2 regions of the Pseudaeromonas pectinilytica genome follow, and region 1 is predicted to be linked to the other one. Evidence: riboswitches for the same ligand, from Rfam matches in the RefSeq annotation. Region 1 holds a riboswitch; the other holds the start of a gene.
The links. Region 1 has a riboswitch for thiamine pyrophosphate ahead of thiB (thiamine ABC transporter substrate binding subunit). Riboswitches for the same ligand answer to the same signal wherever they lie in the genome.

Region 1 (16,220 bases):
TCAAGTCGTCCATATTCTGTTTCAAATCCGCCAGCGAGCCATGCCAGACCGGGTAGAAGGAGAGACCGATGACATCAAAGCTCACACCGCGTGCAACCATGGCATCAAACCAGCGACGGCAGCGGGCATTGTCGCCACCGGCATCCAGGTGCAGCACCACCCGCGAGCTCGGTGATACTTCCTTGACGGCACGGGCACCGGCCTTGATAAAACTCGCCAGATTATCCCATTCCGGAACCCGCCCCAGCGGCCACATCATGCCATTGGAGATTTCATTCCCCACCTGCACCTCGGCTGGCGTCACCCCGGCGTCTTTGAGCTGCTGCATCAGATCCCGGGTGAAGGCGTAGAGTTTCTCGCTCACCGCCGCCGCATCCAGATTGCGCCAGGCCACCGGCATAGTCTGCTTGCCCGGATCCGCCCACCAGTCGCTGTAGTGGAAGTCGATCATCACCTTGAGGCCCGCCGCCTCGGCCCGCTTGGCCATGGCAACCACATGGGCCGGATTGTTGTAGCCCTCAGGCCCGCTCTGATCGGAGGGGAACTCGGCATACTTGCCGGGCTCGTTCCACACCTTGAGACGAATGCGGTTGACGCCATTGCGCTTGAGGATCTGCAGCAGATCCTCGGCCGCGGTGACGTCATGGTCATAGAATTTGGCCCCGGCCGCTTCGAGTTGCGGCAAATGGGAAATATCGGCACCGACAATCGGTGCGGCCTGGGTCGCCGACAGCACTCCAGCAGTCAGCAACATCACAAGAGCGAGCGCTCGGGTCATCATGGGTGAGGTCTCCATCAATAAGCACAGGAAATAGAAATAGTGTGGGCAAGGGCAACGGCAGCGATCATGGCGCGCTTTCCCCGCCAAAGGCCGCCAGACCCGGCAAGGCCCGGCCTTCGAAATCAAACAGGGTGACGTTGTCCCAGCCGGTGACAGAGTTACGGCCCCCCCGAGGTGTCGGGATCCACTCCGGCGCCCAGTAGAAGATCCCCTGCCCACCCCGCGTCTGGGTCACCGTCTGACGCAAGCGCGTCAAGAAGGCAGCCTGCCCTTGCGGGGTCATGGGATCGGATTCCGCCCCCGTGTTGGTGTAGATGTTCTTGTCGTGATCGCCGTTCTGGGTGGTCCAGGGGTAGGCCGCCTCCACCACCATCACAGGTTTGTTATAGCGTTGGTGCAGATCCTGCAGGTTGCTGGCCATCTGGCTCAAGGAGCCATGCCAGACCGGATAGAAGGAGAGTCCAATGATATCGAAGGGCACCTGACGCTCCGTGATGGCATCGAACCAGCGGCGGGAACTGGTGTTATCACCGCCACAATCCAGATGCAGGAGCAGTTGCGTATCGGGAAACACGGATTTGACCGCAGTTCCACCGGCCTTGAGAAAGCCGGCCAGATTATCCCATTCCGGCACCCGGCCGAGCGGCCAGAGCATGCCATTGGTGATCTCGTTGCCCAGTTGCACCCACTTGGGGGTCACACCCGCCTGTTTAAGTTGCAGCATGGTCTGCCGGGTGAAATCCGCCAGCGCCCGGGTCATCTGCGGCACCGTCATGGTTTCCCAGGCGACCGGAACATATTGTTTGGCCGGATCGGCCCACCAGTCGCTGTAGTGGAAGTCGATCATGACGTCCAGCCCCAGAGCCTGGGCCCGTTTGGCCATCGCCACCACCTGAGCCGGGCTGCTGTAGCCCTCGGGTCCGCTCTGGTTGGCCGGAAAGCGGGGATCCTGTCCCGGCTGATTCCAGACCCGTAGCCGGATGGCATTGAATCCATTGCGCTGCAAGATGACCAGCAGATCCGCCTGTCCCTGCTCATCGCGATAGCGAGCACCAGCCGCCTCCAACTGCGGCAGGGCCGAGACATCCGCGCCCCGAATCAACGCCCAGGATGGCAGGCTATACCCCCCAGCCACGAGCAACAGCAGCGCCATCATTGGCTTCCACATACAGGCCTCCTCAGGGTGCAGTCCGATGTGAATGGCATAAGAAAAAGGGAGCTTTCGCCCCCTTCTTTGTCACCTGGGTAACAGGTTGGCTTACCACCAGGCTTCGGCTTGCACGCCGAAGTTCATGGTGTTGTCATCGGTAGAACCATTGAAAGTCAGGTTCTCGCCATCGCCACCATCCTTGAGGTAGGAGGCATAGACACGCAGCTCAGGACGAGCCCAGAAGCCTTTGCCAGCTGACCAAGCTTGCGCGATGGTGTACTTCTGACCTGCATCCTTATAGCTGGTGCCAGAGGTATACTCGGTTTCCTTGGTGAAGGTACCGGCTTCGACCACAGTCTTCATGATCTCGGTCCACTGATAGTGGGCGCGACCGACCAGAGAGATCAACTCGGTGTTATCAGTCCAATCGGCATGCTTCTCGGCCTTACCGTAGGTGAACACATAGTTGACGTAGAATTTGTCACCCAGCGGCATGTCACCGTTGTTGATGAAGCGATAGCCCTTGGCGTCGGAGTTGTCGCCACTCCACACGTCATACCAACCACCGCCCTGGTCGATCATGTTGTGGGCTAGGCCCTTGTCGGCATATTGCAGTACGAACTTCTCGTTGATACCGCTGGAAGCAAAATACTGGCTCAGCTCGGCCGTCAGCATCACGCTGTTTTTGAAATCTTCGTAAGTAGCAGCTTCGTCCTGAGCATCGGTGGCGTTGCCGATCGCGTAGTCGATACCTACTTCAGCCCAGGCACCTTCCCATGGCTTCAGACCGGCATAACGCAAGTCCGCGTAGTTGACGTTCAGCTTGTCAGCATCGTTGCGGATCCAGGCTACCGCGAAAGCACCGTCACCGGCCTTGATGTTTTCCACACCGGCACCGGCACCAGAGACGTTCCAGTACTTGCTGTCGATGATGTGCAGGTCGTGACGTTGGTAGTAACGCTTACCAGCCCACACCACAGCTTCTGGAGAGGCTTCGATCAGGCCCTTGGCCTGGATGTTGAACTGACGCAGAGCGAAGGTGGCATCGTTGGCATCGCCAGTGGCTTCCCAATCGTTGGAGCCGTCGGAATTCATGCTCAGCATGCTATCCACGTAGAAGGTCTTGCCACCCTTGTTGTACAGCTCCTGACCCAGACCGATTTCGGTATAGGTATCGGCTTCATTACCCAGACGACCGACATAAGGGATCATCCAGCTTTGGGTGGAGCCATCTTGAGATACGCCCACGCCAGAGCGGAAGTAACCGGTGAAATTAACCGCCGAGGCGGAGGTTGCAGTCAGAGCTAGAGCAATTGCAACGGAGGAGGCCAGCAATTTTGCTTTCATAATTGTCATTCCTTTATTTCATCCACTTATCTTTGAGGGTGTATGAGCCAGAAGCACCTAGGTAAACGCTTTCACTGGCGCCGAGGAATTATAAGAAGATTGCGTCGCGCTATGTCATGACGCAACTCACAAAAAGAGATCGTTACACCGCGCAAAGGGTTTCATAAAATGACATTCAACATTCAAATATCATAATCTATTGAATAGTAAGGATATAAACCAACTGCAAGCCAGTGTGATCGATTACACAACTTGCGATCTTTTGTGATCCAGGAAGCTCATATGCCGGGCTCAGCCACCTCGGGGTCATGTTTTTACCGAGCCTTTACGCTTTCTTTTCACTCAGCTAGCGCCTATCAGGGGGGGTGAACCCGCAACAGGATCCCGCCCGCGGTGAGGCAGTATGCGGATTGACGCTCCGCCGCACGGGTAAAAAATCGAGGCTTGTGTCGAGGATTAACAGCCGGACTATCAGCCGCCAGCCCAGTAGTGGTAACCACCGCTGCTGTATTCAACAAGTGTCAGCGAGACACTCGCAAAGCAGGCCATCGCCAGACCCAAAAGAAATTGTCAGGCAATAAAAAAGGCTCTGTCCCAGTTACCTGTTGGGAATAAAGAGGGATGGAGTCTGGACGAAAAGCAGACCGTTGGCGGCACGGACGCCGCCACCGAGCCAACATGGATGTTTTTACGGCGTGTCTGTGTTCGTCCGGACTCCTGAACGCCAGCCTGATACCGGGTTTTGATTCGAGCAACGCATAATTGGGACAGCGCCATAAAAAAGCAGGGCGCTAAGCCCTGCTGGATTGGATAGTAGCGCGGAGCGCGGGTTTAGCCGCGCGGGGAGAGATTACTGACCGAGTGACGACGCACCAGGGTCGGGCTGAACATATTGGTGGTTTCCGGCAACTCCGCGCCTTGGGACAAGGCCACCGCCAGTTCCGCCGCCTGTGTGGCCATGGCGGCCACCGGATAACGGACCGTGGTCAGTCGCGGCCGCAGGTAACGGGCGATCAGCACATCGTCAAAGCCGACCAGGGACATGTCCTGGGGGACTTCGATGCCATTGTCGCTCAATACCGACAGAGCCCCGGCGGCCATGGAGTCGTTGTAGCAGACCACAGCCGTCATGGTGCGGCGGCCGCGGCCCAACAATTCGGTCATCGCCTCTTCGCCACCCTCTTCATTGGGTGAGCCACGGGAGATCAGCCGTTCGTCCACGGCGATGCCGTGCTCTTGCAGGGCATCCAGATAGCCTTGGAGTCGGTCGTGGGAATCCGAGATGTCGTGGTTGGAGCATAAGAAGCCAATTTTCTGATGGCCTTCCTGGATCAGATGGCGAGTCGCCAACCAGGAGCCGTGGTGGTCATCCAGCGCCACACAGCGGGATTCGTAGCCGGGCAGGGTGCGGTTGATCAGCACCATGCCGGGAATATGACTCATCAGTAGGGAGAGATCTTCATCTGGCAACATCTTGGCGTGCACCACCAGACCCGCACAACGATGGCGGATCAGCTGCTCGATGGCTTTTTTCTCCTGCTTGGCATCGTGATAGCCGTTGCCGATCAGCAGGAAGTTACCCGTGGCCTGAGCCACTTGCTCGACGGCTTTGACCATGGTGCCGAAAAACGGGTCCGACACATCGGCCACCACCAGCCCCAGAGTTTCTGCACTCTGGTGGGCCAGGGCCCGGGCATTGGCATTGGGGTGATATTTGAGCTCGGCCATGGCTTTGAAGACGGCATCACGGGATGCCTGACTGGCTTTCGGTGAATCATTAATGACGCGAGAAACCGTTGCGACTGACACACCAGATAACCGTGCCACGTCCTTGATTGTTGCCATCGTTTTATTACCCGCAGAGTGCTCAAAATTATAAGTGTTCGAATAAGTATCGAATCTTACCGGCGTTTCTAACTGATTACACTGCATTTTTATATAAATTAGCCCATGCGGCTGCGCATCAACTCACAAAATTTACGTACTTACACTAAAGTTACACAGACCAACGTTCACAAAACCGACAAGCCATACATTATTTGATCCCAGTCACGCAATTTCGTGGAAAAGAACTTCCAAAAAGCCCAACTCGCGCTTAAATTTAGGGTAATCGATTACACAAGCACAGCGACGCGTCATTTCTAGGCCTGTCGAGACCCGTGAGGAGTCATTCATGTTACGAGTATTAGTCACCGGAGGCACCGGTTACATCGGTAGCCACACCTGTCTACAGTTGATTGCCGCGGGTATTACTCCGGTATTGCTCGACAACTTCTGCAACAGCAAACCCAGCGTCATGGCGCGCATCGAACAACTCAGTGGCCAGCAACCCACCCTGTATCAGGGCGACATTCGCGACGCCGCCCTGCTGGATCGCATCTTCGCCGAGCAGTCCATCGATGCGGTCATCCACTTCGCCGGGCTCAAGGCGGTGGGAGAGTCGATGCAAAAGCCTCTCGAATATTACGAAAACAACGTCAGCGGCACGCTCGTCCTGCTGCAGGCCATGCGTCGGGCCAACGTCAAGAATTTCATCTTCAGCTCCTCCGCCACCGTGTATGGCGATCCGCAACAGGTGCCGATCACCGAGGATTCACCAACTCTGCAGGCCACCAATCCCTATGGCCAGAGCAAGCTGATGGTCGAATTGATGGTCAAGGATTTTGCCCGTGCCGCGCCCGACTGGTCGCTGACCCTGCTGCGCTACTTCAACCCGGTTGGCGCCCATCCGAGTGGCACCATGGGTGAAGACCCGCAAGGGATCCCCAACAACCTGATGCCCTTCATCGCCCAGGTGGCCGTGGGTCGCCGCGAGCAACTCTCGGTGTTCGGTGGCGACTACTCGACGCCGGATGGCACCGGTGTACGCGATTACATCCATGTCATGGACTTAGCAGATGGTCACGTTGCGGCCCTCAAAACCCAGCAGGATAAGCCCGGTGTGCATATCTTCAATCTGGGGACCGGTGTCGGTTACAGCGTGCTGGAGATGGTGGCCGCGTTTTCTCGTGCCTGTGGCCGCGACCTGCCCTACATCATAGCCCCGCGCCGCGCGGGCGATATCGCCCAGTGCTGGGCCGATCCCGCCAAAGCCCGTCAGGAGCTGGGCTGGCAAGCCAGCCGCACCCTGGATGATATGACCGCCGATACCTGGCGCTGGCAGTCCCAGAATCCGAATGGTTATCCCGACGCCTGATAACCCTAAGTTCGCCCAGTTCAAGTTCAGTAAAAGGAAAGTTGTATGTTGTTCGAACCAACCGATCACCCGCATCGTCGTTATAACCCGCTCAAAGGCGAGTGGGTTCTGGTTTCACCGCATCGTGCCAAGCGCCCCTGGCAGGGACAGCAGGACGAGCCGGATCGTACCGTGCGTCAGCCCCATGATCCGACCTGTTTCCTGTGTGCCGGTAATACCCGGGTCACCGGTGATGTAAACCACGACTATCCGGGTACCTTTGTCTTCACCAATGATTTTGCCGCCCTGATGGTCGATACCCCGGAAGCGCCGCAGAATCCGGATCCGCTGTTCACGCTGCAAAGTGCCCGTGGCACCAGCCGAGTGATCTGCTTCTCCCCGGATCACAGCAAGACCTTGCCCGAACTGTCGATCCCGGCACTGACCGCCGTGGTCGATACCTGGTGTGAACAGACCAGCGAGCTGGGCCAGGAGTATCCCTGGATCCAGGTATTCGAGAACAAGGGCAGCATGATGGGTTGCTCCAATCCCCATCCCCACGGCCAGATCTGGGCCAACAGCTTCCTGCCCAACGAAGCCGCCGCGGAGGATCGCACCCAGCGCGCCTACTTTGCCGAACAGGGCTCCCCGCTGCTGCTGGATTACGTGCAGCGTGAGATGGCCGATGGCAGCCGCACCGTGGTGGAAACCGAATTCTGGTTGGCCGTAGTCCCCTACTGGGCGGCATGGCCGTTCGAAACCCTGCTGTTGCCAAAATTTGCCGTCAAGCAGTTACCCGAACTGACCGAAGCCCAGCGCATCGATCTGGCGTTGGCGATGAAGAAGCTGACCAGCCGCTATGACAACCTGTTCCAGTGCTCCTTCCCCTATTCGATGGGCTGGCATGGCGCCCCCTTCAATGGCGAAGAGAACCCGCACTGGCAGTTGCATGCCCACTTCTATCCGCCCCTGTTGCGCTCTGCCAGTGTGCGCAAGTTCATGGTCGGTTACGAGATGCTGGCCGAGACCCAGCGCGATTTGACCGCCGAACAAGCCGCCGAGCGCCTGCGCGCCGTCAGCGATATCCATTTCCGTGAACAAATTTGAGGTTGCCATGAGTATCCAGTCCCTACAGCAGATGACCCAGTCCGTGTTTCAGCAGGTGTTCGGCTATATGCCAAGCCTGGATATCCAGGCCCCGGGCCGGGTAAACCTGATCGGTGAACACACCGACTACAACGATGGTTTCGTACTGCCGTGCGCCATCGACTACCAGACCGTGATCAGCGCATCCCCCCGTCAGGGCTCTATGGTGCGTGTGGTAGCAGCCGACTATCAGAACCAGCAGGACGAATTTGACCTGAGCGGCCCTATCGAGCCGCATCCGGAGTACCTGTGGGCCAACTATGTGCGCGGTGTGGTCAAATACCTGCAAGAGCGTGGCTTTTCCCTGGGCGGCGCCGATCTGGTGATCACCGGTAACGTGCCGCAAGGCGCCGGTCTGAGCTCTTCCGCCTCCCTGGAAGTCGCCGTCGGTCAAGCCTTCAAGGCTCTGAACCATCTGGAGATCAGCCAGGCCGATATCGCCCTGAATGGCCAGCAAGCCGAGAACCAGTTTGTCGGCTGTAACTGCGGCATCATGGACCAATTTATCTCCGCCTTGGGTCAAGCCGGTCATGCCCTGCTCATCGACTGCCGCAGCCTGGAAACCCGCGCCGTGGCCATGCCCGCCGGTGTGGATGTGGTGATCGTCAACTCCAACGTTCGTCGCGGTCTGGTGGATAGCGAGTACAACACCCGTCGCCAACAGTGCGAAGCAGCCGCGGCTCACTTCGGCGTCAAAGCGCTGCGGGATCTGACCCTGGCCCAGTTTGAAGAGCGTGCTCATGAGCTGGATCCTGTGGTTGCCCAACGTGCCCGTCATGTCATCACCGAAAATGCCCGCACGCTGGAAGCGGCCGATGTACTGGCCCGCGGTGATCTGACCCGGATGGCGGTGCTGATGGCCGAATCCCATGCCTCAATGCGCGATGATTTCGCCATTACCGTGCCGCCTATCGATACCCTGGTGAACCTGATCAAGGAACAGCTGGGCACCCAGGGTGGTGTGCGGATGACCGGTGGCGGCTTCGGCGGTTGCATCGTGGCCCTGGTACCTTCGGCCATGACCGCCTCGGTCTGCGCCGTGATCGAAGAGCGCTATCCGCAAGCCACTGGCCTGCAACCGACCATCTATATCTGCCAACCTTCGGCTGGTGCCGGTAGCATTTGAGGTCCCGATGAACACTCAACCCTGCCCAGCAAGCAGCTATGCGGATGAGCCCCGGCTCATCCGTCTGGAAAATGGCAATGGTATGCAGATCACCCTGATGGATTGGGGCGCAACCTGGCTCTCCTGCCAGGTTCCCCTCGCCTCGGGTGAACGTCGGGAAGTGTTGCTCGGCTGCGCGCAACCCGAAGATTACCGCCACCAGCAAGCCTATCTCGGTGCCATGATCGGCCGCTACGCCAACCGGATTGCCCGTGGACACCTGCCCTATCCGGGTGGCGATCGTCAACTGGCCACCAATCAGGCTGGCAACCAGCTCCATGGCGGCCCGGGAGGATTCGACAAGCTGCGTTGGCAGGTGCTGGAACAATCAGCGCAACAGGTGCGCTTCGGTTTGATCTCCGCCGCAGGGGATCAGGGTTTTCCGGGTGAGCTGACGGTGGAAGTGAGCTATCGTCTGGGTGAGGACAACAGCGTCACCCTCCAGATGCGGGCCCATACCGACACCCTGACGCCGGTCAATCTGACCAACCATGCCTACTTCAATCTGGATGGCACCAAGAGCGATGTCCGTCAGCACACACTGCGTCTGCGGGCTGGCTTTATGGTGCCCACCGATGGCAACGGCATCCCGCTCGGCCCTCTGGCGCTGGTCGATGGCACCTCGTTCAATTTCAATCAGCCCAAGCGGCTAGACGCTGATTTTCTGGCGGATGAGCAGCAGCAAGGGGCCAAGGGCTACGACCATAGCTATCTGCTGGATAGAACACCGAGCAATGGCAATCAGGCCGCCGCCGAGCTGATATCCGCCGATGGTCAGCTCAGCCTGCAGCTTGCGACCAGCTTGCCCGGATTACAGCTCTATACGGGTAACTATCTGGCGGGAACTCCCAGCCGGGATGGAGGCGAATATAGCGACTACGCCGGTGTGGCACTGGAGCCCCAGTTCCTGCCGGATAGCCCCCATCATCCGGAGTGGCCGCAACCCGGTTGCTGGCTGGAACCGGGTCAGCCGTTTGAGCACCATATCCGCTATCAATTCAGCTGAGGTGCTGTCACGCTCACAGGGCCGATTCCGGCCCTGTTTCTTTTAATGCTTGTTCCCGCTCAGGAGTTGCCATGACCTCCCCCTACCAAGCTTGTGATCAGCGTTACCAGCAACAACCCTATCGTCGCAGTGGCCAGCATGGCTTGCATCTGCCCGCCATCGCCCTGGGTCTGTGGCACAACTTTGGCGGCGTCAACAGCGAGGAGTCCTGTCGCGCGCTGCTGCGGCGCGCCTTCGATCAGGGCATTACCCATTTCGATCTGGCCAATAACTACGGCCCGCCGCCCGGCAGTGCCGAGTCCATGTTCGGCACCCTGCTGCTGCAGGATTTCCTGCCCTATCGGGATGAGCTCATCATCTCCAGCAAGGCGGGTTACGTGATGTGGGATGGTCCCTATGGCGATGGCGGCTCCAGCAAGTATCTGTTTGCCAGCCTGCATCAGAGCCTCAAGCGCACCAGGCTCGACTACTTCGATATCTTCTATCACCACAGACCTGACCCCAATACGCCGCTGGAAGAGACCATGGCGGCCCTGGCGCTGATGGTACGCCAGGGCAAGGCGCTGTATGTCGGCCTCTCCAACTATCCGGCCGAGCTCGCCAGTCGTGCCGCCGCCTTGCTGCGCGATCTGGGCACCCCGTGCCTCATCAACCAGCTGAAGTACTCCATGCTCGAACGCAGCATAGAGCCACAGACCTTACCGGCCTGCAGCGCAGCCGGCATGGGCTGTATCGCCTTCTCGCCATTGGCGGGCGGCCTGCTCAGCGACCGCTATCTCAATGGCATACCGGCCGATTCACGGGCTGCCAGCGCCAGTCCCTTCCTGAAACCGGAGCAGATTACCCCCGAGCGTCTAGCCTTGCTGCAACAGCTCAATACGATTGCTCAGCAACGCGGTCAGAAGCTGTCGCAGATGGCCTTGCAGTGGGTCCTGCGGGATCCCGCCGTCACCTCGGCACTGATTGGTGCCAGCCGAATCAGCCAGATTGATGATGCAGTCGCCGCCGTGCAAGGGCCCGCACTGGATGCCGACACCCTGGCGCGTATCGAACAACTGCTGAGCGCCTGACGCCCGCTCGAACATCCGGCCGGAGCCGCGCTTGCGGTTCCGGCTTGCCATCCCTCACTCACGCAATCAGGGCTCAGCCCCCATAAATCGCTGAATCACGAGCGGTTTATCGTCCATTCATTGATTTGTCGCCACCGGCTCGGTCACAATCAGCCGCAGTGGCCGACGAGTGCCATCCTGTTGCGATGACTGGTTTTTATAGGGAGTGTTGGTTTATGAGTGCAAATCCACCGGTCAAACACCTGTGGCCCAATTTCTGGCGTCTACTCAAGCCCTATTGGGTGTCGAAAGAGGGGCGTAAAGGCTGGGTTCTGTTGTTGCTCATCCTGGTTCTGACGGGTGGCAGCGTCTATCTCGCCAAAGCATTTAACAGTTGGTACAACGACTTCTATAACTCGATGCAGAACTACGATCTGCCCGGATTCCAAAAATCCTTGCTGCTGTTTTGTGGTCTGGCGACCCTGCACGTGGTGGTCTCGGTGTACCTCTCCTACTTTCGGCAAATGCTCAGCATCAATTGGCGACGCTGGCTGACCGACCACATCATGGAAACCTGGCTGGACAAAGCCAACTACTATCGCTTGCAACTCACGGATACCAAGACCGATAACCCGGATCAACGGATCGCCGAGGATATCAGTCTGTTCGTTGCCAATACTCTGGGATTGTCCCTGGGCATACTGACCGATTTAGCCATGCTGGTCACCTTCGTCACCGTGTTGTGGACGCTCTCCACGCCGCTGGATTTTCAACTACTCGGCCATGCTATTCATCTTCCGCAAGGCTATATGGTCTGGATGACGCTGGCATACGCCATCATGGGTACCTTTTTAACCTTCGTGATTGGTCGTCCGCTGGTGAAGCTGAACTTCAATCAACAAATGTATGAGGCCGATTTCCGTTTCTCCCTCATTCGGTTGCGGGAAAATGCCGAGTCCATAGCCCTGTACAAAGGTGAGGAAGAAGAAGGCAAACTGCTGGGTGGCCGCTTCAGTCATGTGGTTGGCAACTACTTCCAACTGATGCGCCGACAAAAAAAATTGGGCTTTTTCACCTTTGGTTACAACCAGGCAGCCGTCATCTTCCCCTTTATTGTCGGTGCCCCCAGCTACTTTGCTAAAGTGATCCAACTCGGTGGGCTGATCCAGATTTCATCCGCGTTTGGCCGCGTGCAAGATTCACTGTCCACGCTGATCAATAACTTCGTTGGATTGGCGGAGTGGAAGGCGGTGGTGGATCGTCTATCCAGCTTCCAGCAAGGACTGGCTCATACCCAGAGTTTGCCGAGTATCCAGCCCGAACGTGTGGGTGAGCAGCTGCGACTGCATGATCTGGCCGTCAACCACCCGCTGAACGGCGCCCTGATGCAGGCCGCTAACTGGCAGCTGAACCCGGGGGAGTCCCTGCTGATCCAAGGCCCATCCGGCTGTGGCAAGTCCACCCTGCTGCGCACCCTGGCGGGCTTGTGGCCCTTTGCTCAAGGCAGCGTCGATTACCCGGCACAAGGTACCGTGCTGTTTTTGAGTCAACGCCCCTACCTGCCGCTGGGTACCCTGCGGGAAGCCCTGTGTTACCCGCTTGCACCGCAAAGTAACGAGGTACTGCTGCCGCTGCTGGAGCAGGTGGGCCTCGCCAACATGGCGGCGCGGCTGGATGACGAGGCGCTGTGGTCCCATATCCTGAGTGTCGGTGAGCAGCAGCGCATCGCCTTTGCCCGCGCCTTGCTGGTCAAACCGGCCCTGCTGTTTATGGATGAGGCCAGCTCGGCACTGGATGAAAGCAGCGAAGCAACTCTCTATGCCCTGCTCAAGGCCCAACTGCCCCAGACCATTCTGGTGAGTGTCGGCCATCGCAGCACCTTGCAGCCGTTCCATAGCCGTCTGCTCCGCTGGCAAGAGGGCGGTCACTGGCAATTGGCCTGAGACGTTCACTAGGATGGCAGGCCTGTCATAACCCGTGGAAGCTGACGCTGAGTCAGCTTCCTTATTGGTTGACCCAGAAGGTTTGATGAACCAGGAGACTCCGGCTTGAATGCAGCACCCCGCACCTACGGTGTTACCCTTTGCCTGCTGCTCACCCTGTTGACCAGCCTCGCCAGTGAAGCCCGACAACTGAGTTTCAGCCGCGATGGCCTGACGCTGAACTATCGCTGGCAACCACCCGCCAGCAGGGCACAAGGAGCAGCGCAGACTCAGGAGCCGCAGAGTAAAGAGACACAGAGCCTTAGCCTGACCTTGCCAGAGCAGAGCGAGTTGCGCTTTTTTAGTGCCTGGCGTCCCGATGCGGCGCGCCGCACCCTCTACACCCGGTTACTGCGCAGTGCCCGCCAGCAGTGGCCCGAGGTGCGTTTCGAACTGAAACGCCAGGATCCCTGGAGTCTGGCCATTCATACCCCTGATCCGGCCCAGTTGGCCGAGGTACAGCAGTGGCTGGCGAAAGAAGAGAAAACAGAGTTCGATAACCTGCTCAAGGAGAACTATCTGATCGCCACCCAGGATCCGCTCGGACAGGCAGGTATCAAACCGGATCATGTCCGCATCATAGATACCAGCAGCAGTGAGCTGGGGGATGTGGCGGAGGCTTTATTACAAGCCGCCGGCGGCGAACAGGTCGAGCCGCGGCAGTTGCTGAACTATCTGCTGGCGTTTGTGCAGTCCATTCCCTACGACCGTCTGCAAAGCAGCGGCGGACAACGAGGGACCGGTTATCTCCTGCCCAGGCAGGTGTTGGAAAATAATAGCGGCGACTGCGACAGCAAGGTGGCGCTGCTCGCCAGCCTGTGGCGCTACCTGAAACCCGAGATCCCCCAGGTGCTACTGTTTGTACCCGACCATGCCCTGCTGGGCATAGCACTGCCAGCCCAAGGCCAGGACGAGACGCTGGTCGCTGGGGGCTATGCACTGTTATTGCTGGAACCTACGGGTCCGGCCGAATTACCGGCCGGACAGATCGGCGAGCAGAGTCGACTCTATATCAAGACCGGCCGCTACATGGCCGAGCCGGTTCAGGCCACCGAGACAAACTCGACACCGAGCCGGTAAATCGGCTCATGGGGGGTCGCCCGGATCACCCGGGCTTGCGCCTGGAACGGCGGCAGCAAATTGCTGCTGGTCGCCAGACTGACCAGCAGTTCGTCCCCTTCGCGGATCCCGTCCTCCTCCACCTCGATGGACATGCCATTGGCACTGAGATCACGACAGATCCCGGCCAACCGACGGCCGCCATGGATGACTGTCACCGGCGCATCAACCACCATGCGCATGAATGTTCGTCTTTCCTTACTATGGTCTGTCAGCACAGAGCCTCCTTATTGACACCATCAGCCGCCTTTGGCTGGTATTGTTCACAAAACGTTAATAGAATGAGGCCGTTTTCAAACGGGGTGCGGGCGTCCGCTGAGATCATACCCGCGAACCTGATCCAGGTAACACTGGCGGAGGAATTTGAGACGACATCGCAACCCTCCTCACGGAGAGGCGCAGATGGGACGCCTGCCGACACACATCACAAGGAGTCTCGACGTGCGCTCTCTACTCTTACTCTCCACCCTGCTCGCTACTACCACCGTCATGGCCAGCGAACCGCTGACCATCTATACCTATGACTCTTTTGCTTCGGATTGGGGTCCTGGCCCGAAAATCAAACAAGCCTTCGAAAAACAGTGTGGTTGCCAGATCAATTTTGTGCCACTCGAAGACGGCGTGGCGATACTTAACCGGCTGAAATTAGAGGGGAAGCACACAAAAGCGGACCTGGTCATCGGCATGGATGAATCCATGCTGCCCGAAGCCCGTCGCAGCCAGCTGTTTGCCCCGCATCAAGTTGATATGACTCCGCTCGCACTTCCCGGCGGCTGGCAAGACGACACCTTTCTGCCGTTTGACTATGGCTACTTTGCCTTCGTCTACGATGGCGACAAATTGAAAAATCCGCCCAAGAGCCTGAACGAGCTGGCCAGCCGCCCCGATCTGAAGATCATCTATGAAGATCCGCGCACCAGCACCCCAGGCCAGGGCTTGCTGTTGTGGGTCAAGCAGACTCAGGGTGAGCAGGCCGCAGCGTACTGGCAACAACTGGCCAAGAAGACGGTCACCGTCACCAAGGGCTGGAGCGAAGCCTACGGCATGTTCCTCAAGGGCGAAGCGGATCTGGTGCTCTCCTATACCACCTCGCCGGCCTACCATCGTCTGGCCGAACAGAAGCAGAACTATCATGCTGCCCTGTTCGAAGAGGGCCACTATCGCCAGGTGGAGGTTGCCGCCCAGCTCAAGAGTGCCCATCAGCCGGAACTCGCCGCCCGCTTTATGAAATTCATGCTCAGTGATGAGTTCCAGAGCCTGATCCCGACCGGCAACTGGATGTACCCGGTGACCAAGGTCGCCTTGCCTGCTGGCTTCAACCAGAACGAAACCCCGGCCAAGACGCTGAACTTCACCGAAGCCGAGATCGCAACGGGCCGCAAAGCCTGGCTGCAAGAGTGGCGCGGCGCCGTGAGTCAGTAATGGTTTCCGGTCGAGCAGCATGAATCCACCCCTAGTCCATAAAGCCTGGTGGTTATCCGGCGCCGTGGCATTGCTACTGCTAGGCGTCTGCGGGCTAGGCCCCTTGTTGGCCTTGCTGCATGAGGGGGGGCTCGGTGCGGCCCCCTTATGGCAGGATGCCTACCTGCGGCATGTGGTGCAGTTCAGTGTGCTGCAGGCCGGACTCTCCACCCTGTTGAGTCTGGGCTTGGCGATTCCGGTGGCGCGAGCCCTGCACCGGCGCCACTTTCCAGGGCGCGGTCTGCTATTGCGGCTGTTCGGTATATCCCTGGTCTTGCCGGTCATCATAGCCCTGTTCGGGCTGGTCGCCGTGCATGGCCAACAGGGGTGGCTGCCACGACTGCTGGCGAGTGCCGGCATCCAGACCGGCTCCTATCTGTATGGGCTCGGCGGCATTTTGCTGGCCCATCTGTTCTTCAACATGCCACTGGCGGCGCGCTGGTTGCTGTTTGCCCTTGAGGCTGTGCCCGCCGAGAACTGGCGTTTGGCCAGCCAGTTGGGCATGAAATCGGGTGCCCTATGGCGATTGCTGGAGTGGCCCGCCCTGCGCGGACAGCTGGCACCACTGGCCAGCCTGATCTTTGTGCTCTGCTTTTCCAGCTTCACTACCGTGATGGCTCTGGGTGGCGGCCCGGGCGCTACCACCCTGGAGGTCGCCGTCTACCAGGCGCTGCGCTTTGATTTCGAGCTGGATACTGCCGCCCAACTGGCGCTCTGGCACCTGCTGTTGTGTGGTGCGGCGCTGGCTCTCCACCACCAGTTGGCCGCACCAACGCCGGGTCAGCAGCACAGATCCCTTCGGGCAAGCCGCCCCGATACCCAGCACTGGTTGGGGCTCG
Region 2 (16,220 bases), on a different contig from region 1:
TTTTCCATCCAGTCGACTGCCAGAGCTTGCAGCTGACTGGGTGGAACCTGTCAGATGTTGCCAGTTCGGGGGGGCTACATTGACTTTCGAGTGAAAGCTGAGAACAATCTAAGGACTCAGAACGTATATATTCAGTCAATGTTCTGGTTGGTAATGGGGGGGAGGTGAATATGGATGCCAAAGAGGTGGTGCTGGCATTTTGGCAGCGGATGGATATGAATGATTTTTTTGGGGCCACGGAATGGTTAGGGGACGGCTTTGAGTGCACATGGCCCCAATCCGGAGAGGTCGTCCAAGGGGCGTGGAATTACGCGATGATCAATATTCATTACCCATCGTTTGGTCCTTGGCAATTCAAGATCGAGAATCTGTTGGTACAGGGCGATCAGGTGGTGACCAATGTATTTATTTCTGACGGTGTCCAACAGGCCAGAGCGATCACCTTCAGTACGGTGCACAAGGGTAAGATCGTCAAGCAACTAGAATATTGGCCAGAGAGCTTCATGGCTCCTCCTTGGCGCAGTCAGTGGATTTACCGCTCAGGGCAACAAGCCGCGGAAGTTTTGCCCCCTATCGAGCGCGCACATTGCATCAGTACAGATCGATAGTAGCCTTCTGCTAATCACGTTAGACCCGGAACTAATAGTCACCGGGTCGCATCCATTGATATATTTAACGTAATAAATGCGATTGTGCATCTGTTATGTCACGAGCGCCTTTCGATGCGGGTTATCTCCAGGCGGATCAGCGGAGCCTGGTTCCCGTCAGGCATTGGTAACCAAAGCGTGCGAAATGGGCGAGTCTGCTGGGTTCGCAGGTAGGTATCGGGTAGCCGGTATTCGGCTTGCCAGAACGAAACCTCATGCTGCGCGAGCAACTGGCCTTGTTGGGAGTAGAAGCTGACCCGACCCAGGATCTTGACCACGCTGCCGGTGGCTAGGTTGCTGACTTGAATGTTCAGTCCCAGCTGATCGTCACCTTGTTGTGTATCCTGCAGAGTTAATTTGACGCCATCTGCGGCTATGGTGCCGAGCATGGCTGGATCGGCGATGGCTTGCGGGGTGAGTACGGCAGACGGAGTCTGCGTACTGGCTGCGCCGGGACTCTGGGTTACCGGCGCGGATTTGGCGAACACCTCGGTGAGGACATAACTCCAGGTGAAATCATCATGGATCTGGATCTGGCGGCCATCCGGTAGCTTGGTTTCTGACAGGACTACGGCGTGGCTGATGCTGCTCGTCAGCAAGGATAACAGCAGGATACAAGATGCTTTCATAGGACTCTCTGAGGATGAACGAACGGTCGTTGAGCAGGGAGTATATCGGCATGCGGATCGGCAAACCACGATGGATCGCATGGCGATGTGATGGTGGGGCGGCGGCAGGAGGATAGGGGACAACGGCAAAAAACTTGCTGATCCGACTTGTGTCGGTTGATCCAGTCACGGCATACTCGAGCCCATCTTGTCGGAGTGCCCCACTGGGCTGAGACCGTTAATTCGGGATCCGTTGAACCTGATCAGGCTAGAACCTGCGAAGGGATACAAGGGTAAGGCATCAGAGTTTCCCGCCTTCTTGTGATCCAGAATGTCCGGATGCAAGCAGAATAACTCCCTGCCGCAACCGGCTGTACCGCGGTTGAAATCTGCACACCACAGATTGTTACTCCCAGCCAACACGACTCCAGACAAGCAAATCACGCCCTCTTTTCATAAGGTGAATTTTGCTATGTCGACCTCTATCTCTAGAGCTATATCTTCCGAGCCTACCAGCTCTCCATCGCCTTCACGTCGCGTCCGACGGGAACAGGCACATTATTACATTACCCAATTAGTGGGTCAGACATTCCCCAATTCGGATCGGATCTATCTGCCGGGATCGCGCGCTGATATTCGCGTGCCGATGCGACGCATCCACCTTGCGTCATCGCTGGTGGGTGGTTCATCCGATGCGCCGCGCTATGAGCCCAATGCCCCCGTGTTGATCTACGACACCGCGGGCGCCTATGGTGATCCGGAGCAGCCCATCGATGTGACTCGGGGTCTACCGGCACTGCGAGCAGCGTGGATTGCCGAGCGTCAGGATACCGAGATCATCCCGCAACCCACCTCGGATTACACCCGGATACAACAAGACAACCTGGCGCCTCAGGTTCCGGTGATGCAACGGCGAACTGACCTGCGCCGGGGACGAGCGGGGGCTTGTGTCACCCAGTTACATTATGCCCGAGCCGGCATCATCACCCCGGAGATGGAGTTTATTGCGCTGCGGGAAAATCAGCGACAGCTGGCAGCTGGCGAGCAGGGGATCACTGCCGAATTTGTGCGTGCCGAGGTCGCGGCCGGGCGCGCCATTATTCCGGCTAACATCAATCATCCTGAGGCCGAGCCCATGATCATTGGCCGCAATTTTCTGGTCAAGATCAACGCCAATATCGGCAATTCGGCAGTGAGCTCCTCCATCGAGGAGGAGGTGGAGAAACTGGTCTGGTCCACTCGCTGGGGCGCGGATACCGTGATGGACTTGTCCACTGGGCGTCATATCCATCAGACCCGGGAATGGATACTGCGCAATAGCCCGGTGCCGATAGGCACAGTCCCCATGTATCAGGCGCTGGAAAAGGTCAACGGCATCGCCGAACACCTCAGTTGGGCGGTGATGCGGGATACCCTGATCGAACAGGCCGAACAGGGCGTGGATTATTTCACCATTCACGCCGGTCTGCTGCTGGCCTATGTGCCGATGACGGCCAAGCGGGTTACCGGGATCGTCTCCCGGGGCGGCTCTATCGTTGCCAAATGGTGTCTGGCCCATCACCAGGAAAATTTCCTGTATCAGCATTTCCGCGAGATCTGCGCCATCTGTGCCCAGTACGATGTGGCGCTCTCGCTGGGCGATGGCTTGCGGCCAGGCTCCATTGCGGATGCCAACGATGAGGCGCAATTTTCCGAGCTCAGAACTCTGGGGGAGTTGACCCAAATTGCTTGGGAATATGACGTTCAGGTGATGATCGAAGGGCCGGGTCATGTGCCCATGCATCTCATCAAGGAGAACATGGATGAGCAGCTCAAGCATTGTCACGGTGCGCCATTTTATACCCTGGGACCGCTGACCACCGATATCGCCCCTGGGTATGATCATTTCACCTCCGGAATTGGTGCCGCCATGATTGGCTGGTTCGGCTGCGCCATGCTCTGTTATGTGACGCCCAAAGAGCACCTGGGATTGCCGAACAAGGAGGATGTCAAACAAGGCCTGATTGCTTACAAGATTGCCGCCCATGCCGCCGACTTGGCCAAGGGTCACCCTGGGGCCCGCCTGCGGGACGATGCCATGTCCAAGGCGCGTTTCGAGTTTCGTTGGGAGGATCAGTTTAATCTGGCCCTGGATCCAGAGACGGCGCGCGCCTATCACGATGCGGACTTGCCGCAAGAGTCCGGTAAGGTCGCGCATTTTTGCTCCATGTGTGGCCCTAAATTCTGCTCGATGAAGATCAGTCAGGAAGTGCGGGATCTGGAAGCCGCCAAATTGGCACAGCAGCAACAAGCGGGCATGGCCGAACAGGCCTCGCGGTTTCGTGAACAGGGCGCCGAACTGTATCAGTCTCAGCCAGTAAGCGGGCCAGAGGTACAGGTATGAGCAAGCCACATGAGACTTATCCGGTGAGCCCGCGGCCGATCGTCTGGAGCATTGCGGGCTCGGATTCCGGCGGGGGTGCCGGTATCCAGGCCGATCTGCTGACCTGCCATCAATTGGGGGTTCATGGCTGCTCGGTGATTACGGCCATCACGGCACAAAATTCCACTCGGGTGGTCGGGGTGGACGCCGTGTTGATGCAAACCTTTGTCAGTCAGCTCGATGCGTTGGAGGCCGATCTACCGGCCGATGGCATCAAGATTGGTTTGTTGCCCACGCGCCTGCATCTGGAGGTTCTTGCCAAGCGATTGGCACATTGGCGAGCCAGCAAGGTTGACTCAACCTCGTCCCAGAACGTGACATCCGGCAAGACTCCGTTCGTGGTTTATGATCCGGTGGCCATCGCCAGTGTGGGCCAGGCCATGGCGAGCCCGGACTTGCTTCAGAGCGTGGATATGCTGTTTGCGCAGCTGGATTTGCTCACCCCCAACCAGCCTGAGCTAGAGCGCTTGACCGGCGTTGCCATCTCGTCGCCCCAGCAGTTGGTGGACGCGGCGCAGCAACTGCGTCGCCGCGGTCTCAAGGCGGTGCTGGTCAAAGGGGGGCATGCCAGCTGGCAAGGGGATTGGTGTCTGGATTATTTCTGCGATGAGCAGCAGAGCTTCTGGCTGGCGCTGCCACGGCTGGACACCCGGCATGGGCACGGAACCGGCTGTTGCTACGCCTCGGCGATTGCCGCGCTGGTGGCCCAGGGCTATAAGCTGGTGGATGCCGTCACCCTGGCCCGCGCCTATGTGCAACAAGGGCTAGCAGCAGCCCAGGGTATCGGGCAGGGGCCTGGGCCGATTGCCCATCTCGGCTGGCCTGCGACACGAGAGTATTTTCCGCAGTTAGTGCTGCCGGGCAGTGCCTTGTCCCGAACATTAGGACTATGCGGTGTATCGCCGCTCGGTTTTGCAGCGACGGAGGCATCGATTGCCAGGTTACCGGCCGAGTCATTTGCACCATGTCCGCGTCGGCTAGGGCTCTATCCGGTGGTGGATTCAGCGGTCTGGATCGAAAAATTATTGGCCTGGGGCGTGCGTACCGTGCAACTGCGCATCAAGGATCCGCACCATCCTCGATTGGAGCAGGAGATCCAGGAGGCTATCGCCTTGGGCCAGCAGTATCAGGCCCAGGTGTTTATCAACGACTATTGGCAACTGGCCATTCGGCATGGTGCCTATGGCGTGCATCTGGGGCAGGAGGATCTGCTACAGGCCGATCTGGCGGCTATTCAGCGTGCCGGACTACGGTTAGGGCTCTCAACCCATGGCTACCATGAAATCGCCTGTGTCCTGGCTCTGCGCCCTTCCTACATCGCGCTAGGCCATATTTTCCCCACAACCACTAAGCAGATGCCCTCGGCACCCCAGGGGCTGCTGCGGCTCAGCCGCTACGCGGAGCTTTTGTCGGATATTCCTACGGTGGCGATTGGCGGTATCAGTCAAGCTCGGGTGGCGTCTGTACTTGCGGCAGGCGTCGGCTCAGTGGCCTTGGTCACGGCGATCACCGAGGCCGCCGATCCGCACGCGGTGACTCGCGCCTTGCTGGCACAGGTGGGGGCAGGGGATACTCTGTCGCCGGATACCGCTCTGTCTGATGCTGTTGTGTCCTATGTCGTCGCCACACCAACTGCTGCACAAGCCAGCTATCCTGACCAGCCCCTGCAGCAAGAGCACATCCATGGCTCCGCGGAGGCTTGTCATGACTAAGCAATCGCCGATGGGGACGCCGCAAGCGGCAGAGCCTTTCGCAGCGCAGGATGAGATGAGTTGGCGCCGCTACGGTCGGCAGATGTTGCTGCCAGAAATTGGCGAGCCCGGGCAACAACGCCTGGGGCAAGCCCGGGTGCTGATCATCGGGCTGGGGGGATTGGGCTCACCGGCGGCCCTCTATTTGGCCGCAGGTGGCGTGGGCCAGCTCTGGCTGAGTGATGATGATGTGGTGGCGACAAGCAATCTGCAGCGCCAGATCCTCTATACCTCTGCCGATCTGCAGCAACCCAAACGCAATGCTGCCCGCAAGCGTCTGGCACAGCTTAATCCGAATATCAGATGTTATGCCGTTACCGCTTTTGCTGAGTCAAATGGCAAGCAGCTGTTACAACCAGATGGTCAAGCCGTCGATCTGGTACTGGACTGCTCCGATAACATGGTCACGCGCCAGTTACTCAACCGCTGCTGCGTTGAGCTGCAGATCCCGCTGCTCAGTGCCGCCGTCTCGGGTTGGCAAGGCTCCTTGCTGTTGTTCGATTATCGCGCGAGTGCCATCTCGGCAAACGAGCATGATCCTGGTTGTTACCACTGCCTGTATCCATTGCAGGAGGAGCCCATCTTGAACTGTCAGAGTGCCGGAATTATCGGGCCGCTTGCCGGTATGGTCGGTGCACTGCAAGCACTGGAGGCAATGAAATTCCTGCTCGGCCTTTCGAGCCCGGCAGTCGGGCACCTGCAGCAGATTGATGCCCTCAGTGGCCGTTGGCAGCGCGTCGGCTTGCGGGCCGATCCCTGCTGTCCGATCTGTCGGTCACCGAATCCTCCCACCAAGAAGAACCATGCAATGCCGATAGCCACAGAATCGATGGAGTACCGCCGATGAACTTTGTATTGAATGGCCAACCTCGGGTTTGGCAACCGGAACTGACGCTGGAAACGTTACTGCGGCAGGAGGGTTATATCACCCCAATACCCGAGGCGGCGCAATCAGACGGCAGTTGTACCGCGTCAATACGTGGGGGGGTGGCCGTTGCCATCGGGCAACAGGTGGTACCGCGTTCAACCTGGGCGCAACGGCTTGTTGCGCCAGAGGATGAGGTTGAACTGTTCCAAGCGATCGCAGGAGGCTAACCATGACTGATCAATCAAGGACAACACCGCTGATTATTGCCGGTCGACGATTCGGCTCCCGGCTCTTCACCGGGACGGGTAAGTTTGCCTCGGCACAGATGATGTCGAGCGCCATTGCTGCATCCGGCTCTGAGCTGGTGACCATGGCCTTGCGCCGGGTTCAACTGGAGAGACAGGACGAGCAGATCCTGGCGCCCTTGACGCAACTGGGGGTACATCTGCTGCCGAACACCTCCGGAGCCAGAACGGCAAAAGAGGCTGTCTATGCCGCCCATCTGGCCCGTGAAGCCCTCGGGACGAATTGGGTGAAGCTGGAGATCCATCCCGATGCGCGCTACCTGATGCCCGATCCCCTTGCCACTCTGCAAGCCGCCGAGCAACTGGTGGCCGATGGCTTTGTGGTGTTGCCTTACTGCAGCGCGGATCCCGTGTTGTGCAAGCATCTGGAGGCGGTGGGGTGTGCGGCTGTGATGCCACTCGGGGCAGCGATTGGCTCAAATCAGGGGCTCAGCACCCGGGAGATGCTGAAAATTATCATCGAACAATCTGGCGTTCCGGTGGTGGTTGATGCTGGCATTGGGGCTCCTTCCCATGCGGCCGAGGCCATGGAGCTGGGGGCGGATGCGGTCCTGGTCAATACCGCGATTGCCGTCGCCAGCCAGCCGCAGCAGATGGCGCAGGCGTTTCGTCTAGCAGTCGAGGCCGGAAGGTTGGCCTATGAGGCGGGTCTGGCGTCGAGGCGCGTGGTGGCCGAGGCATCCAGCCCATTGAGTAGTTTTCTGGCTTCCTTAAGCTGAGGAGTGGCGATGAGCTTTTACGATATCTGGCAACAGCTGGATTGGACAGGGTTGCAGCAGGCCATCACGGAATCAACCCCGGCGGATGTCGAGCGGGCCTTGTATCGCGAGCGCCGGGATCTAGCCGATTTTGCCGCGCTGATCTCGGTTGCTGCCGAGCCTTTTTTGCCGCAGATGGCGGCCGAGGCGGAGCGATTGACGCGGCAGCGCTTCGGACAGGGCGTCAGCATGTATTTGCCGCTCTATTTGACCAATCTATGCGCCAATGACTGCAGTTATTGCGGTTTTTCCATGAGCAATAAACTCAAGCGCAAAGTCCTGGATGAGGAGGAAGTTCGTGCCGAATGCACGGTGATCCAGCAGATGGGCTATCAGAATCTACTGCTGGTCACCGGCGAGCATGAGACCAAGGGCGGCATGGACTATTTCCGGCGCATGTTGCCGGTCGTCAAACCCTATGTCAGCTACCTGATGATGGAAGTTCAACCGCTGGCCACGGAGGAGTATCAAGAGCTGATTGAATTGGGACTGGATGCGGTCATGGTGTATCAGGAGACCTACCATCAAGCCACCTACGCCGAGCATCACCTGCGGGGCAAGAAGCAGGATATGCGCTGGCGGATGGAGACTCCGGATCGCCTCGGTGCGGCTGGCATCGACAAGATCGGGCTGGGCGCCCTGCTCGGGCTTGCTGATTGGCGCACCGACTCCTTGATGCTGGCCCATCATCTGGAGTATCTGCGCAAACGCTACTGGACCAGCCGCTACTCGATGTCGTTTCCCCGATTGCGTCCCTGTACCGGCGGTTTCAATCCGGGACATCCGATGAGCGATCGGCAACTGGTGCAACTGATCTGCGCCTGGCGGTTGCTGGATCCCGAGTTGGAGCTCTCGCTCTCGACCCGGGAGTCGGCTGAGTTTCGTGATGGCGTGATCCCGTTGGGGATCACCAGCGTCAGCGCGGGCTCCAGTACCCAACCGGGGGGGTATGTTCGCCCTCAACAAGAGTTGGAGCAATTTGCCATTCATGACGAGCGTCCTGCCCAGCGAGTGGCCCGTTCGATTCGCGATGCTGGCTTGGAGGTGATCTGGCGTGAAGCCAGTGCGCGGGACTGGAGTCGATAACTCATAGCGCTCTGACGTTTAGTGCTCTGACGTTTAGTGCTCTGACGTTGCAAAATGCAGCTCGAGGGTCCTGGTGTTGCAATTTGCACAGCAAAAAGCCTCTCCGGAGGCTTTTTGGGGATCAATATTCCCCGAAACAGCTCTTTGGGGCCTGGCATGACCTTTGCGATAGCCTCAGGAGTTGGCAAGCAAAGCGCAGACTGACTGCGTACTCGTGGAGGTTCATCATGAAAAACCAGCTGTCCTTTTTGGAGTCGACTCAAGTCCTGACTCTGGAAGGGGACTTTGATGCTCTGGCCTGTGAAGAGTTAACGCCGATCCTGGAACGCATGCCGGGATGCGCGGAAGAGGTGCTGGTCGATATGAGCCAAGTGCACTTCATTGATTCATCCGGCATCGGAGCCTTGGTGTTTCTCTACAAACGATTGCTCAACGCCGGTTGTTATCTGCATCTGGTGTGTAAACCCGGGCAACCCAGAGAGCTGCTGCGACTGCTGCATATCGACCGCAGTGTGCCCTGCTATGGCTCGGTGACCGATTATCAGCAGGGGATAACGGATGGTACCGTATGAGCGTGTATCCTGATGCGCAGCTCATCTGGCAGTGCCACGGTTGCGCGACACTCCAGGGGATCCGTTTTTTGCGCCAGGAGTTGGCGACTATGCTGGTGACTCTGGGCATGGCGCCTGACTGCCAGCAACAGTTACTGCTGGGCATCAGCGAGCTGATGACCAACGTAGTGCGCCACGCCAAGCCATCAGCCCATCGAATGCATCTCGTCCTGTGCCGGCAACACAAGGTCATCTGGTTGGAGTTGGAAGATGACGGTGGCGCCTTTGATCCCATCAGGCACGCTCATCTGGCCTACCGAACCTGGCATCAGGGTACGAGGCTGCGAGTCTCGGGCTATGGCTTGGCGTTGCTGAGGGTCACTCTTCCGGCATTACGCTATCAACGCGCGGTGGGTACCAATCGCTACAGCTTGCCACTGGCCGCATGAAACAACGGTTGGCGAGGTCACGGCCAACTATGATCCCATTAACACAAGCAGAATAAGACGCGGCTCTTGCTTGTTGTTGCTCCTACTCTCTGTTAGACCCAATAGAGCAACCTGTTGACCGGAGCATCGTCGTGACCTCTTCTCGTCCCCTGATTTTTTTGGTTGAAGACAGCCTGACACTCGCCTTGCTGTATCAGGATTATCTGCGCAGTGAACCGTTTGATGTGGTGCATTTTGCTCAGGGACTACCGGTTCTCGAGCAACTGGAAAAACAGTTGCCCCAGGTGGTACTGCTGGATCTGGAACTGCCGGATATCTCGGGGATGGAGATACTGCGCTTTATCAATGAACGGCATATTCCCTGTACCGTGGTGATGGTGACAGCCCATGGCTCGGTAGATATCGCGGTCGATGCCATGCGTCAGGGCGCCTTTGATTTTCTCACCAAGCCATTTGATGGCAAACGACTCTGCACCACGGCGCGTAACGCGGCCCGCCACCAGCAACTCACCTATCTGGTCGAGACCTATCGCGCCAACTATGACCGGAATGAGTTCGGTGGCTTTATAGGCGGCTCCCTGCCCATGCAAGGGGTCTACCATATGCTGGAAAGCGCGGCCCCGAGTAAAGCCACTGTCTTTATCACCGGGGAAAGCGGCACCGGTAAAGAGGTGTGTGCCGAAACTCTGCATAAGCTCAGCCCGCGCCGCGATCAGCCGCTGGTGGTGCTCAATTGTGCCGCTATTCCGCGGGATCTGATCGAAAGCGAAATCTTCGGTCATGTGAAAGGGGCATTTACCGGTGCGCTCGCCGATCGGCTGGGGGCCGCGGCGCGTGCGGACGGCGGGACCCTGTTCCTAGATGAAATTTGCGAGATGGAGTTGGATTTGCAAAGCAAGCTGCTGCGGTTTATCCAGACCGGGAGTTATCAGCGGGTTGGTGGTAGCAAGCTGGATACTGTGAACGTGCGCTTTGTGTGTGCGACCAATCGGGATCCCCTGGTCGAGGTGCAAGCCGGACGTTTTCGTGAAGATCTCTACTATCGTTTGCACGTGATCCCGGTGGTGCTACCACCGTTGCGGGAGCGGGGTGAGGATGTGTTACAGATTGCTCGGCAATTTCTCCGCCAGTTTTCTGCCGAAGAGGGCAAGCACTTCACCGGTTTTAGTCATGAAGCTGAATCCATACTGCTCGGCTATGCGTGGCCGGGCAATGTTCGACAGTTGCAGAATGTGGTGCGCAATATTGTCGTGTTGCATGAAGGGGATGTGGTGCAACCGGGCATGCTACCGCCACCCTTGAATCAATGGATCCCCAGTGAGCGTTTCACACGGGAAGCTCCCGCTGAGTTACCCGTCGCAGACTCACCGATCCGCCCCATGTGGTTGGTGGAAAAAGAGACTATCGAACATGCGATTAACCAATGCGGGGGCAACATCCCCCAGGCTGCTAGCCTGCTGGAGTTGAGTCCCTCGACCATCTATCGCAAACGACTGGCATGGGAGTCAGAGGAGCATTAACCGGACGAGGGCAATCAGCCCTTGTCATTGCATGCTATCGAGGAGCAAGCCCAATTCATCGGCGTCCCAATGTTTCGTACAAGATCCTGGGGGTGAGCTGCGCCTTTGTTCCAGACCCGAGCCAATAGGCGGCATCACCGGGGCATGCGAAGGATGGGGTGGCGGCCCTCCGACTATAGGGAGTAATTCGCACAGCTCATGCATGGTATTGATCCGGCTGAGCAAGGGTTTGAAACACGGAAGCCCCTTAAAATGAGCCGTCACGACTAAAGGAGTATCACTGCGCAAGGCCCACTCCAGTTGCAAGGGAGGACATTGGCAAATTTCTGCTGTGTTGTGGTAAGGCAATAAGGTGACTTGCCAGTGTTGCAGATAAGCTGGCAACTGTTCGACACTCTTTTCTCCGAGCCAGAACACGTTACGTTGCTGCAACAGGCGATCCAGTTGCGGACTCTGACGGGGGCCGATCAACACCCAATACCAGTCGGGACGGCGTTTAGCGGCGCTTTCCAGTAATTCCCAGTCCAGTTGTTCCGACAAGGGGCCATGAAAACCGATGATGGGGCGTCCCTTGGGCAGGTCACGAGGACGAGATTGCCAGGAGGTCTTGTTTTCATGATCTAGCAACACCGTCTTGTAGGCGGGTAACTTGGCCGCCTGTTGCCGGGAGGGGGCAATCAGCAGACTGGCTTTGGCTATCAGTTGCGTTTCAAGCCACTGCGCCGAATCGTCATCCGGCTGGGGGAGCGAGTATTCATCCCGATAATAGACGATCGATTGAATCCCCAGATTTTCTGCCAGACGGTTGGCATCCGGATTTAAAAATACCAACACAGGGGCATGCATGTTCAGGTAGTGCTGAGTATCGCGAATTTGCTTCGCCAGCCAGAATTGACGCAGCCCCTGCAACCAAGAGATGTCGCTGCCGAATGGCGAGCGAAGATTCAGATGGTAGATGGGGGATGGTGCAGTCTCGGATCCGGCACGGGTTGCAACCCATAATACCTTGCGATTCTTGGCTAGGCGTAAAAACAGCTCCCGGCTGGAAGCTGGGCAACTGAGCCAATCGGTAGCGATAATAATCAGATCTCGTTTTTGTTTCATATGTGCCCCCAATCCCGCTAGTGATGAAGCGGGGTAGACAGGGTTAGGCAGGAATGATGCCAAGATGGAATGGTGAAATTAATAGTTATATTTCAGAGGGATAACGATTTCGGATGCAAGAGTGGCGGAGTGGACGCCGCTGCAAATTGCAAATTGCAGTGACAGATCGCGAATCGCAGATTGGGGTGTGCTCATCAAATCCTGCGGCCAGATGTGATCCTGTCTGAAAAATGACAAGGTTTAGTGGCGGGATTGTCGACTATGGGTGAAACAATAACATGGGCATGAGTTAGTCCACATGGGGATGATCTGAGGCTATGAATGAGTCAGTGCAAGGAGTGGTTATGCAGATCGCGTGTGTAGCTGAAGATTCTTTAGCCGACATAGAGCACCATCTTCGCAGCCTGCTAGCCAGGTCGGATGTGAATGGTATTTTGCTCATGGTCGCCTCCGGGAATACATTCCCGGTTTCGTCCCTAGAGCCGTTGCTCAAGCATGCCAACAAGCCGATTTTTGGGGGCATATTTCCATCTGTGATGTGGGAAGGCGAGCAGTATGGCACCGGAGCCGTGATGCTGGGGCTGAGCTGTGAGGTTCGTTGGGCGGTTCTTGAGGATTTGCATCAGGAGAGCCTGGAAGCTTCCTTGCAGGAGGCCCTGTCGCTGGATGATGGCGCGCGCGAAACGCTGTTTACCTTTGTTGACGGTTGTTCCAGTCAGATCAACAAACTGATTGCGGCTCTGTTCAATCAATATGGATTGGAGCTCAATTACATTGGCGGTGGGTGTGGAACCGCATCTTTTGAGTCTATTCCTTGTGTCATAACGCCATTGGGAGTGCTGCAGAATGCGGCTGTTCTTGCTCTGGCGCGTTGTCATAGCGGTGTTGGGGTGGCTCATGGTTGGCAACCGATCTCCGGGGCTTTCAAGGTTACTGAAGCTGATGGTAATCGGATTATCTCTCTGGATTGGATACCGGCGTTCGAGGTGTATCGGCAGGTGGTTGAGTCCCATGCCGGAGCCTCGTTCGCGGGATCCAGTTTTCGTGATCTGGCCAAAGCCTACCCGTTTGGTATTGCCAAACTGGGTCAGGAGATGGTGATCCGGGATCCGGTGCAGTGTCTTGACGGCAGCCTGTTATGTGTCGGCGAGGTACGGCGAGGCGCCTATGTGCATGTGATGCATGGTAAAGCTGCAGAGCTGATCCAGGCTGCACGCCAAGCCAGTGAGCTGGCATCGGCATCATTTGGTCATGCCAGCCCCGGAGCCATGCTATTTGTCAATTGTGTCTCTCGCTCCCTGTTTTTAGGGGCTGATTTTTCACAAGAAATGGCGGCGGTGCGTCAGAGTGGGTTGCCGATGATGGGGGCGCTGACTTTGGGAGAGATCGCCAACAGCGGTCAAGATTATCTGGAGTTGTTTAACAAGACATCGGTTGTGGGGTTGCTCTGAACATGGCCAATACCAGTCTGATCGAACAGGAAGTTCTGCACGAGATCGCGATGTCGATTGGCATCAGCCTTGATCTGGGAGACATGCTGCGGGAGTGTTTACCTATCTTTGTCCGTGGTTTGGGTTGTTGTACGGCGGCCGTCCTTTTGCAGGATGGAGAATGTGGTTTCTTCACCCCCAAATGCATATTGCCCCATGCGGCTATGCGCAACCGTGGTTTGCATCAGGCCATGGCCAAGGCCATCGACTTGCATACCTCGGGTCAGGCATTTGCCATCCCGCTCATGGAGCAAGCTGAACAGCATCTTTACTATGCCTGGCGCCTCAAAGAAACCGGCATTCTCCTGTTAGGGCGTAGCAATGCGTTTGCCTATCCGTTGTATATGGAGGTCGGCCCGCTGGTGGATAAGCTGGCTTTCGCCATCCAGGCCTGCGAGCAATATGACTCGCTCCGGATTGCCAAACATGCCATGGCCAAGGCGCGAGACGAGGCTGAATCGGCGAATAAGGCGAAAAGTTATTTTCTGGCTACCATGAGCCATGAGATCCGGACCCCCCTCAATGCGGTACTCAACCTCTCCGAACTCCTGGCTGAAACCCAGCTCAGCGATCACCAGCATCGCCTGCTCAACGGCATCTGCTCGGGAGGGCAGGCGTTACTGCAATTGGTCAATGATGTGTTGGATTTTTCAAAAATCGAAGCTGGGAAGCTGGAGTTCATCCCCGAGCCCTTTCACTTGGGCTCGCTCCTGGATGGGGTGCGAGATTTATATGGCAAACAGGCAACCGAGAAGGGATTGAGCTTCGAGTTTAAGTTGGATCCACAGTTACCGGAGGTGATTGAGACGGATCCATCCCGTCTGCGGCAGATTTTGCACAATCTGCTATCGAATGCTCTCAAGTTTACCGATCACGGCTTCATTCGCGTCACCGTGACTCCAGAACCTCTAGCCCCTGGAGCGCAGCAATTGCGTTTCATGGTGGAAGATAGCGGAATTGGTATCGCCGAGGAGCATCAGGCGGGTTTATTTCAGGAGTTTCATCAGCTGGATTCTGGTCTAAACCGCCGCTTTGGCGGGACTGGCCTTGGCCTTGCGATTGTGGCTCGGCTAGTGGATGGCATGAAGGGCTCCTTGGGGATGAGCTCCTGCCTGGGAGAGGGAAGTCGTTTTTGGTTTGTACTCCCGGTGCTGACCTCTCGCACTCTGACTGCACCCCAGTCTCTGCCTCTGCCGACTGCGGGCGGAAATATTCTCTTGGTGGAAGATAGTCCGACCAATCAGATGGTGGCCTGTGCGTTATTAGAAAAACTGGGTTGTCAGGTGACCGTTGCCGAGAGCGGGGCGCAGGCGATTGCTGCGGTGCAACATCAGATGTTCGATCTGGTCTTGATGGATATTTCGATGCCGGGAATGGATGGTATGGAGGCGACCCAGCGGATCCGTCAGTTGGGTGCCGACTATGTGCAACTGCCTATCGTGGCGATGACCGCTCATGCCCTTGCGCAGGACAGAGCTAGCTGCCTGGCGGCGGGAATGAATGATTATCTGAGCAAGCCGCTGCAACGGGAACGACTGCAGGAAGTGGTCAGCCGATGGTTAGCGTCGGCTCCGCTCGCTGTTCACCCAGTACCTGAATCGCCGCCACTCTGGATCACCTATCCGATCCTGGAGCTCAGCATACTCGATGGCTTGCAGCAGGAAACCACGCCACAAGTTCTCCTGCAGGTGGTGGAGTTATTTATTCAGGAGGTCGGGGTGCATGGCAAGGCGCTCGACTCCGCGCTTAACGCCATGGATCTGCAGGCGGCCGTAGCGCCAGCACATGCCATCAAGAGCAGTGCCGGTGCCTTGGGTGCTATGGCCTTGTTTCATGCCGCCTCTGCGTTGGAGTCGGCTTGTCGGCTCGCACACGCCGAGACGGCCGTGCCGTTACTGCGCGATATCACCCCGCTGATCCAGCAAACGGTTACTCGTCTGCAGCAACATTTTCAGCCGGTCTGCTAAAAGTTCCCTGACTGGTGAAATTCCGTGCAAGTGCGGATTTGTGCGGCAAAGTTGGGGAAATTCTGCGGAATTTTATCGACCAACCGGCAGATCCCAGTAAAATTCCCGGTTTTTTGCGGCGAGAGATTTTCGCTCGCGTTGCTTGTTAACAGCTGATTAACAACTAGCCTTAGTGCAGGAGTTAAACATGTGTTTAATTCACCTCTGGGCGATGAAGAAGAGCAGGAGTACATCGTGGAAAAGTTTTGGCTGAAGCGTTATCCCGCAGGAGTTCCGGCCGAGATCAATCCTGACATCTATCCCTCGTTGGTGGAGATGTTTGAGGCGTCTGCCGCACAATATGGCGATCTGCCGGCCTATCTCAATATGGGGCAGACTCTGACGTACCGTGGCCTAGAGCAACAATCCAGAGCTTTTGCCGCCTATCTACAGCACAAATTGAAATTGCAGAAAGGGGATCGGGTTGCTCTGATGATGCCCAATCTGTTGCAGTATCCAATAGCCTTGTTCGGGGTCTTGCGTGCCGGCCTCATAGTAGTGAACGTCAACCCCTTGTATACCCCCCGAGAGTTGGAACACCAACTGAAAGACTCGGGTGCCAAGGCCATCGTGATTGTATCTAATTTCGCCAACACCCTGGAGCAGGTGGTGTTCAAGACTGGCGTGCAGCATGTGATCCTGACTCGCATGGGCG

Region 2: it holds a riboswitch for thiamine pyrophosphate, as region 1 does, so the genes downstream of both, thiC (phosphomethylpyrimidine synthase ThiC) here and thiB (thiamine ABC transporter substrate binding subunit) in region 1, are expected to answer to the same signal.

Annotation. Positions count from the first base shown of each region.
Region 1 is NZ_BAAGVN010000359.1:48,461-64,680, reverse strand. It holds gene ACYVG7_RS19815 (glycoside hydrolase family 53 protein) at 1-781, opposite strand, end outside; gene ACYVG7_RS19810 (glycoside hydrolase family 53 protein) at 846-1,949, opposite strand; gene ACYVG7_RS19805 (maltoporin) at 2,040-3,278, opposite strand; gene galR (HTH-type transcriptional regulator GalR) at 4,110-5,123, opposite strand; gene galE (UDP-glucose 4-epimerase GalE) at 5,452-6,474, shown strand; gene galT (galactose-1-phosphate uridylyltransferase) at 6,520-7,560, shown strand; gene galK (galactokinase) at 7,568-8,725, shown strand; gene galM (galactose-1-epimerase) at 8,733-9,770, shown strand; gene ACYVG7_RS19775 (aldo/keto reductase) at 9,842-10,840, shown strand; gene ACYVG7_RS19770 (ABC transporter ATP-binding protein/permease) at 11,056-12,762, shown strand; gene ACYVG7_RS19765 (transglutaminase domain-containing protein) at 12,868-13,881, shown strand; gene ACYVG7_RS19760 (PilZ domain-containing protein) at 13,845-14,135, opposite strand; TPP riboswitch at 14,209-14,299, shown strand; gene thiB (thiamine ABC transporter substrate binding subunit) at 14,362-15,342, shown strand; gene thiP (thiamine/thiamine pyrophosphate ABC transporter permease) at 15,362-16,220, shown strand, end outside.
Region 2 is NZ_BAAGVN010000360.1:349-16,568, forward strand. It holds gene ACYVG7_RS19835 (nuclear transport factor 2-like protein) at 171-608, shown strand; gene ACYVG7_RS19840 (DUF3157 family protein) at 707-1,276, opposite strand; TPP riboswitch at 1,458-1,559, shown strand; gene thiC (phosphomethylpyrimidine synthase ThiC) at 1,728-3,638, shown strand; gene thiE (thiamine phosphate synthase) at 3,635-5,389, shown strand; gene ACYVG7_RS19855 (HesA/MoeB/ThiF family protein) at 5,382-6,275, shown strand; gene thiS (sulfur carrier protein ThiS) at 6,272-6,523, shown strand; gene ACYVG7_RS19865 (thiazole synthase) at 6,526-7,320, shown strand; gene thiH (2-iminoacetate synthase ThiH) at 7,330-8,445, shown strand; gene ACYVG7_RS19875 (STAS domain-containing protein) at 8,673-9,017, shown strand; gene ACYVG7_RS19880 (ATP-binding protein) at 9,014-9,445, shown strand; gene ACYVG7_RS19885 (sigma-54-dependent transcriptional regulator) at 9,577-10,965, shown strand; gene ACYVG7_RS19890 (glycosyltransferase family protein) at 10,990-12,069, opposite strand; gene ACYVG7_RS19895 (FIST signal transduction protein) at 12,414-13,520, shown strand; gene ACYVG7_RS19900 (response regulator) at 13,523-15,526, shown strand; gene fadD (long-chain-fatty-acid--CoA ligase FadD) at 15,716-16,220, shown strand, end outside.